DNA from 2 places in the Serratia sp. HNCC26DJ206 genome. Region 2 is predicted to be linked to the other one. Evidence: riboswitches for the same ligand, from Rfam matches in the RefSeq annotation. Region 2 holds a riboswitch; the other holds the start of a gene.

Region 1 (4,350 bases), on a different contig from region 2:
TTTGACATTCATACCTGCGTCCCTGACCAGAGAATAAAGAAGCCTACGCCCAAGCTACTTCGAGATGCAGGTAGGCGGCAACTGAGCGACAAATCGGTCTTTGACCGATTTGAACCGCGCTTGGGCCCTACATAGGCCGAGTAACGCAGCCAACACCCCTGCATCCTGAAGGGCGACGGGGGTATGCTACAGAAGGGGAATTACAGAATAAAGTGATGTGTCAGAGAAAAATACCAGTGGGTTACCCCACTGGCTGGTGAAAAAGCACCATTACTCAGAAACACTTTTGCTATGAGCGCTAGATACGCTCACGGTATTGCTTATCGTTTAGCGTATTGATGTCCCACTGGGTCAAGTGGGCCAGCATATCCAACCTTGTCTGTTGCGGGATCACCTCCAGCCAGTCGGCGTTCTGGCAGCGAATCGCCGTGAAATAACGCTGATAAAACTGTTTCGTTAAGAGAACCTTCATTAAGTGCCCCTCCGCTCTTTGGACTGAAACCATTATTGGCGTAATATAGGGAAAGATAAATTGACGGATTGATGCCTTGGAGTTCCTCTTTTATGTCTACCTCACGCTTGCAACAACAGTTCATCCGCCTGTGGCAACGCTGTCATGGCCAACCCACAGAAACCACGTTGCAGGAACTGGCCGACGTGCTCAGTTGTTCGCGCCGCCACGTGCGCTCCTTATTAGGCGCAATGCAGCAGCAAGGCTGGCTCACCTGGCAGGCCGAAGCCGGACGAGGCAAGCGTTCACAGCTCAGTTTCCAATACACCGGCCTGGCACTTCAGCAACAGCGGGCTGAAGAGTTGCTGGAGCAGGACAAAATTGATCAGTTGGTACAGCTGGTGGGCGACAAAAATGCCGTGCGCCAGATGCTGCTTTCCCAACTGGGGCGCAGCTTTCGCCAAGGCAAACATATCCTGCGCGTGCTCTACTATCGCCAGCTTTACAACCTGCTGCCCGGCTCGGCGCTACGCCGTTCAGAAACCCATCTGGCGCGGCAGATTTTTAACGGTTTAACGCGCATAAATGAGGAAAATGGGGAAATCGAGTCCGATCTTTCCCACCACTGGCAGACAGTAACGCCTTTGCACTGGCGTTTTTATCTGCGCCCGGCGATTCGTTTCCACCATGGCCGCGAGCTAGAGATGGAAGACGTGATCCATTCCCTGAACCGGCTGATCCCGCAGCCTCTGTTTTCCCATATCGATAAAGTCACTTCCCCCACGCCCTATGTGATCGACGTCCATCTGCACAGCCCGGACTACTGGCTGCCCTGGCTGCTGGGCAGTGTGCATGCCATGATCCTGCCGCGCGAATGGCAGAGCCTGCCGGATTTCGCCCGCCATCCCGTCGGCACCGGTCCTTACAGCGTGGTGCACAATCATCGCAGCCAGATGAAGATCCATGCCTTCGATGATTACTTTGGCTATCGCGCGCTGATTGATGAAGTCAACATCTGGGTGCTGCCAGAAGTCACCGAAGAACTGGTGCATTCAGGCGTGCAGTTGCAGGGGGATGAAACGGGTAAAAATGAGTTGGAAAGCCGCCTTGAAGAAGGCTGTTATTTCCTGCTGTTTGACCAGCGCTCAACGCTGGCGGCCAATCCTGAAATCCGCAGTTGGCTGAGTGAACTGATCAACCCGATCGCCCTGCTGAGCCACGCAGGATCGGTATATCAACGCTATTGGGCACCGGCCTACGGCATTCTGCCACGCTGGTTACATAACCGCGCATTGGGGCAGCAACCCAAACCTGCGGGGCTAACCGAACTGACGTTAACTTTCTACAGCGAGCACTCGGAATTCCACGCCATCCAGCAGGCCATCACCGCCTTACTGGCGCAACACGGAATCAAGCTTAACGTACAAATCATCAACTACGATGACTGGCATAAGGGCGAGGCGAACAGCGATTTATGGCTTGGCAGCGCCAACTTCACGCTGCCGCTGGAGTTTTCCCTGTTTGCCACGCTGTATGAAACGCCGTTAATCCAGCACTGTTTGAGCGAAGATATCGCCGAGGATGCGGCTTTGTGGCGCGATAACCGCTTGCCGCTGGCGGAGTTCTGCCAACGCTTGGTCAGCAGCCATCAGTTGCACCCGCTGTTCCATCACTGGTTGCAACTGCACGGCCAACGCAGCATGCGCGGGGTACGCATGAATACCCTTGGGTGGTTCGATTTTAAATCGGCCTGGTTCGCCCCGCCGGAAACATAAGTCTCTTTCACCACTGCCCGTTAATCTCTACAATAGCGCCGTCTCAACGGGGTGCGGAAAACAACGAGCGCTGCATGAAAACGCAGCACGTTTTTTTCCGCTGAGAGTACACCCGTCGAACCTGATCCGGTCAATACCGGCGGAGGGATTTGAGTACCGCGTCGCTTATCCCCAATAGATTTCAAGTTGCAGCTAACAACGCTGCGGCTTGAAAGATGATGGGGATTCACGCCCTCAGAGTCCTTTGCCCCCTTAAATTTCAGGAGTGCAAAGTGGTCAAAAAATACCTGCCTTACCTATTGCTGTTGGCTGCGGCCCCCGTGCTGGCCAAGCCTACGCTGACGGTTTACACCTACGATTCTTTCGCCGCCGACTGGGGCCCTGGCCCAGCAATTAAAAAAGCCTTCGAGGCCGATTGTGACTGCGAATTGAAATTTGTGGCGCTGGAAGACGGCGTTTCACTGCTCAACCGCGTGCGGATGGAGGGCAACAACAGCGCTGCCGATATCGTGCTGGGGTTGGACAACAATCTGCTGCAAGCGGCAAAACAAACCGGCCTGTTCGCCGAGAGCCAGGTTGATACCGGCAAGCTCACCGTGCCAGGTGGCTGGCAGGACAACACCTTCATCCCTTACGATTACGGCTACTTCGCCTTTGTTTACAACAAAGACAAACTGAAAAACCCGCCGAAAAGCCTGCAAGAGCTGGTGAGCAGCGATCAACCCTGGAAAATCATCTATCAGGATCCGCGCACCAGCACGCCGGGGCTCGGCCTGCTGCTGTGGATGCAGAAAGTGTATGGCGACAAAGCACCGGAAGCCTGGCAGCAACTGGCGAAAAAAACCGTTACCGTCACCAAAGGCTGGAGCGAAGCCTATGGCCTGTTCCTGAAAGGCGAAGGCGATCTGGTGCTGAGCTATACCACCTCCCCGGCTTACCATCTGATTGAAGAGAAAAAAGACAGCTACGCAGCCGCCAACTTCAGCGAAGGCCATTACCTGCAAGTCGAAGTGGCCGCTAAACTGAAGGCCAGCAAAAACCCGGAGCTGGCAGAGCGCTTTATGCAGTTTATGGTTACGCCAGCCTTCCAGAACACCATTCCTACCGGCAACTGGATGTACCCGGTGATTGAAACCACGCTGCCTGCGGGTTTTGAACAGATGACCGTGCCGCAAACCGCATTGCAATTCAGTGCAGAAGAAGTGGCAAAACAGCGTGGTGACTGGGTACGGGCATGGCAAACCGCCGTCAGCCACTGATCCCGCGTTGGCTATGGCCGGGGCTGATGGCCGCTGGCCTGATCGGGCTGATCGCACTGCTGGCGATGGGCTCCTTATGGCGACACGCACCCAGCAGCGACTGGCGTAGCTTATGGCAAGACAGCTATCTGTGGCACGTGGTGCGCTTTACCTTCTGGCAGGCGCTGCTGTCGGCCCTGATCTCGGTACTTCCCGCCATCCCGCTGGCTCGTGCGCTCTATCGGCGGCGCTTCCCTGGCCGCAACCTACTGCTGCGCCTATGCGCCATGACGCTGGTCTTGCCGGTGCTGGTGGCGGTTTTCGGCATCCTGAGCGTGTACGGCAAGCAAGGCTGGCTGGCGGTGGTGTGCGGTTGGCTAGGGATCCATTACAGTTTCTCGCCCTATGGCCTACAGGGCATCCTGCTGGCACATCTGTTCTTTAATCTGCCGCTGGCCAGCCGTTTACTGTTGCAGGCGCTGGAAAATATCCCCACGGAACAGCGCCAACTGGCGGCACAACTGGGGATGAATGGCTGGCAGCAGTTCCGCTTTGTGGAATGGCCCGCGCTGCGCCGCCAGATCCTGCCCAGCGGCGCATTGATTTTTATGCTGTGTTTCGCCAGTTTTGCCACCGTGCTGTCGCTGGGCGGTGGGCCACAGGCCACCACCATTGAGTTGGCGATCTATCAGGCATTGAGTTACGACTACGATCTCAGCCGCGCCGCGCTGCTGGCGCTGATCCAACTGACCTGCTGCCTTGGGTTGGTGGTGCTCAGCCAACGCTTGAACCAGGCGCTGCCGGTCGGCCATACCCATGCTCAAAGCTGGCGCAACCCAGAAGACAGCCGCGGACGGCGCATCGGCGATACGCTGCTGATTAGCGC
Region 2 (4,350 bases):
GGTGTGCGATGCTCAACAGAAAGTGGTAGGCGTATTTACCGACGGTGACCTGCGCCGCTGGCTGGTGAAGGGCAATAGCCTCGCTGATGCCCTCAGCCCGGCGATCACCCGCCCCGGCTATCGCCTGCCAGAACAGTGGCGGGCTGGTGAAGCATTGGAAGCCCTGCACGAACAACACATCAGCGCGGCCCCGGTCGTTAACCTTGACGGCGTGCTGGTGGGGGCGATCAACCTGCACGACCTGCATCAGGCTGGAGTCGGCTAAGGCTTATGCCGGGCGTTCTCTGCGCCCGGCCAACTTCACCACCAGGCATGAAAATGGTGCACTGGCCCAATACCCTGCCCCACTTCTAGGCTATCGGCCTGCTGCAAAGCTTGTTGCAGATAGGCCTTGGCCTCCATCACCGTTGCAACCCAATTCTCATGACGCGGGCGCAATGCCGCCAGCGCGGCTGAAAGTGTGCAGCCGGTGCCATGGGTATGCCGGGTCGCCACGCGCGGCGCAGTGAAACGCTGCTCCAGATCGGCGGTAAATAACCAATCCGGACTCTCACCTTCGTTCAAGTGCCCCCCTTTTATCAGCACCGCCTGGCAACCCATCGCCAGCAATGCCTGCCCCTGCTCGCGCATTTGCCGTTCATTCTCGGCCGGTGCGCAAGCCAGCAACGCCGCCGCTTCCGGCAAATTTGGCGTGATAAGAGAAACCAACGGCAATAATTCACGGCGGATAGACTCCACAGCCTCTGGTGCCAGCAGCGGATCGCCGCTTTTGGCAAGCATCACCGTATCGAGCACCACATAAGGCAGTTGATAGTGCCGCAGACGTTCCGCCACCGCAGTGACGATCTCCGCATTGGCTAGCATGCCGATCTTGGCGCTGTCGATCCGCACATCGCTGAGTACGGAATCAAGCTGGGCAGCCACAAAGGCTGGATCGATGTGATATACCGACTGCACCCCACGGGTGTTTTGCGCCACCAAGGCGGTGATCACGCTGGTACCATAGGCCCCCAGCGCCGAAAAAGCTTTCAGATCGGCCTGGATCCCCGCGCCACCGCTCGGATCGGTGCCCGCAATGGTTAGAGCATTAATACGTTTCATTGCAGATCCTCTGAGGTCAGTTGATAAAGCGCATCGAGAAATGCCGGGGTAAAGCTGCCGGGGCCGCTACAGCGTGCCACCGCACGTTCACCGCATAGCGACATCACCCGGCAAGCGGTGGCTACGTTATCCAACCGCTCGCCCGGCAGGCTGCAAAAGGCAGCCACTACCGCAGACAGCGCGCAGCCGGTGCCCACCACCCGCGTCATCAGGATATCGCCACCGGTCACGGCCCAGTCACGCTCGCCGTCGGTGATGTAATCCACCACCCCGCTCACCGCCACAATCGCACCGCTACTCTGGGCCAGTTCACGCGCTGCCGGTAACGCTGCCAGTGAGTCGTCATTGCTGTCGACGCCACGGCCGCTAGCCCGTAGACCGCTCAGCGCCATAATCTCCGACGCGTTACCGCGGATCGCCGCAGGCTGTAGCATCAGTAAACGCTGAGCAAAATCAGTGCGATAAGTCAAACCGCCCACCGCAACCGGATCCAACGCCCAAGGCTTGCCTGCGTGATTGGCAGCCTCGATAGCGGCCAACATCGACTCGGCCCGCGCGCTGTGCAGCGTACCGATATTGATCAGCAACGCATCCGCCACACGGCTGAACTGTGCGGCCTCGGCAGGCTCGACCACCATCGCCGGAGAAGCCCCTAGGGCCAGCAGAACATTGGCGGTCAATTCCTGTACCACTTCGTTAGTCAGGCAATGAATCAACGGGAGATGGCGTTTAAATTGGTGAAAACAGGCCGCGGCACGGTTGCCGGGTAACACATCAGGTCGAGTCAACATATTGCTCCCAACCGGCGTTCAAGAAGGCGGGTACCGGTTGAGATACCGAGACTTCCCTACGCTGGTATTATCCAGATCAGGTAATACGGGTAAATTCTCAGCCGATTACATCGGCACCCCGAGTCATTGAAAAATCATTAAATTTTTGTTGGCTGTCTCGCCAACGTCGATCAGGATAATCGCCAAACCTGGGGCTGTAAACCCATTTTAGGGAAGACTCCAGGTTGAGCCTATTTAGCTTAATGACAGGGAATATATTTGCAGGATAAATTTCAAAAAATAATGCATGCATTTTCCATATTAAACATGACGTCATTCTTTATGTTTTGTGCTGATTATGCATCACAACTCAAATTGAAACTTGACAAGGCAGCCGAAAAATTAGCGCGATTAATACTTAAAAATTAATGTCGATATGATCCCCAACAGGAACGATCAGACATACTCATTATCTGAAGCTTATTCTATTGCATTAATAAACAGAGATCGGGTAGATTGCTCCCGACCTCATAAGCTGCCGTTGTACTGGCTTAGGAGCAGGGAGTTCGTCTTGTTATTTAGGGATACATATAATGAGTTCTGTACCACAACAAAACACCACCTCGTTTGCTTTCGTTCTCGCCTCTTGGGCAGCACTCCTCGGCGGTTTTGGCGTGTTTCTGCTGGGCCTGTGGAATGCGGAAATGCAATTGAATGAAAAAGGCTATTATTTCGCCGTATTGATATTGGGCCTGTTTACCGCCATAACCATTCAAAAGACGGTCCGCGATCAGCAAGATGGCATTCCAGTGACTCATATTTATAGTATTACTTGCTGGGTGGCTTTTGCGATTGCCGTAGGCCTGTTATGCATCGGTTTGTGGAATGCCAAATTATTATTAAGTGAGAAAGGTTTCTACGGTGTCTCCTTCTTTCTTAGCCTGTTTGGCGCCATTGCGGTGCAGAAAAATACCCGCGATGCGGCCAAAAACTACGGCAGCGAAGCTGAATACAGCGTAGATAAAGATGTAACGGTAGAATAATGTATTGCTCAGGGGGTTAACCCCCTGATTATTACCCCATATAAATATCATCTTTACCATATAATAAGTTTAAACAACCTGCCAGTAACCGCTCTTAGTCGACCCAACTCTTGCTAATCGTTTTTCCTCCTGTAATACCTTGATAGTGCGCTCGATCGTACGGCTACTTACCTTCAACTCACCAGCAAGTTGCACAATAGTCATGGAAGGATTAGCGGTGACAGCAGCTAAGATGCGTTCTGCGGATGGATGAATTCAAATTCGTAATGGAATATGGAACTGGCAATCAACGGGTGGATATCAGTGTGCTGTAACCATGTCAGCAGATCGCTGACTAAACGCGGCAATTGATTGGCTGGCGGAGCCATATGAATCAGCTGCTTTTCCCGATACACGCCAACATTACCACTGCGCAACTGACCTGGCGCATCCACTAGGCCAACCATCAGTAAACGATGTGCTGCCAGTAAGTCATCAAACCGATGGCTCTGCCAGTCAGGCAATTTTTCATAGGCAAGGATCGCGTTACGAACTTCCTGAATATCTTTTGCCGGCGCCAATACCCGTTTACCATCCATGATCGCAGTAACCTGTTCGGTAGACAGACTGTTGTGCTCAATAGCCAATGATGCCTGGATAGTGCGGATACGGTTCTCTTTACGTAGCAAAGGGGAAGATTGTTCAGCCTGCGCAGCCCAACGGCCTAATAGCTCCCCCACCTCAACCACCTGATTCAGAATGTTTGGTGTTATGGTATAAGGCGGTTGATAACCTGCCATCGTGCTCCCCTCATTATCAAAAAAACAGGCCCAGAATCACCTTGCCAGCCCTCACACTACGCAAATCATGGTGTGTTGAGTACTAAATATCAAGCAGTTGACTGGTTTCACTTAGCTTCAACCTATTTAATGAGGTATTTTTATTCACTACCACTCAAATATGCGGCAGTTAAACCCTTCATTCGATACTTTCATAAAATAAATCAAATAATTAAAAGCAACCAACCCTCTTGCTTATTACCTGTAACCAGTCCTACATTTAATTATAAATATGAGGAAATTATCCTTTCTGGTCAGTTCACACAATGAAGGTGAAAACTATCAGCAAATTAATCAACTCAATATTGTTACTCGTGACCGTATTGATACCAAGCACCGCGGCCTATGCTGCTAGTGCTACGGATGTTGCCCCCTCTTCGCTGTTCAGCGCAAACAGCACAGACCCTATTGTTCTTGCCCAGCAACATTTTGAGCAGCTTGAATCCTATCAGGTTAAGATCGTTTCCCAATCGGCCCTGGGTGAAAATAATGTGATTCGATACAGCTATCGCAAGCCCGGCTATGTGCGGATGGATTTTACTGAGCCTCATCCGGGTGCGGTTCTGGTTTATAACCCAAGTAGCGGCACGGTTCGCCTATGGCCATTCGGTCTACATC

The links. A riboswitch is a leader RNA that binds a small molecule or an ion and turns the genes downstream of it on or off. The one in region 2 is predicted to bind thiamine pyrophosphate.
Region 1: it holds a riboswitch for thiamine pyrophosphate, as region 2 does, so the genes downstream of both, thiB (thiamine ABC transporter substrate binding subunit) here and thiM (hydroxyethylthiazole kinase) in region 2, are expected to answer to the same signal.

Annotation. Positions count from the first base shown of each region.
Region 1 covers NZ_JBXUGP010000007.1:154,843-159,192, forward strand. Annotated here, with positions in the region: gene AC2A1E_RS06770 (sugar efflux transporter) at 1-12, opposite strand, end outside; gene sgrT (glucose uptake inhibitor SgrT) at 299-472, opposite strand; gene sgrR (HTH-type transcriptional regulator SgrR) at 565-2,226, shown strand; TPP riboswitch at 2,264-2,392, shown strand; gene thiB (thiamine ABC transporter substrate binding subunit) at 2,499-3,485, shown strand; gene thiP (thiamine/thiamine pyrophosphate ABC transporter permease ThiP) at 3,461-4,350, shown strand, end outside.
Region 2 covers NZ_JBXUGP010000002.1:98,030-102,379, reverse strand. Annotated here, with positions in the region: gene gutQ (arabinose-5-phosphate isomerase GutQ) at 1-265, shown strand, start outside; gene thiD (bifunctional hydroxymethylpyrimidine kinase/phosphomethylpyrimidine kinase) at 301-1,101, opposite strand; gene thiM (hydroxyethylthiazole kinase) at 1,098-1,892, opposite strand; TPP riboswitch at 1,929-2,023, opposite strand; gene yiaA (inner membrane protein YiaA) at 2,465-2,914, shown strand; partial or broken gene AC2A1E_RS01885 (Fic family protein) at 2,984-3,693, opposite strand; gene AC2A1E_RS01880 (LolA family protein) at 3,999-4,350, shown strand, end outside.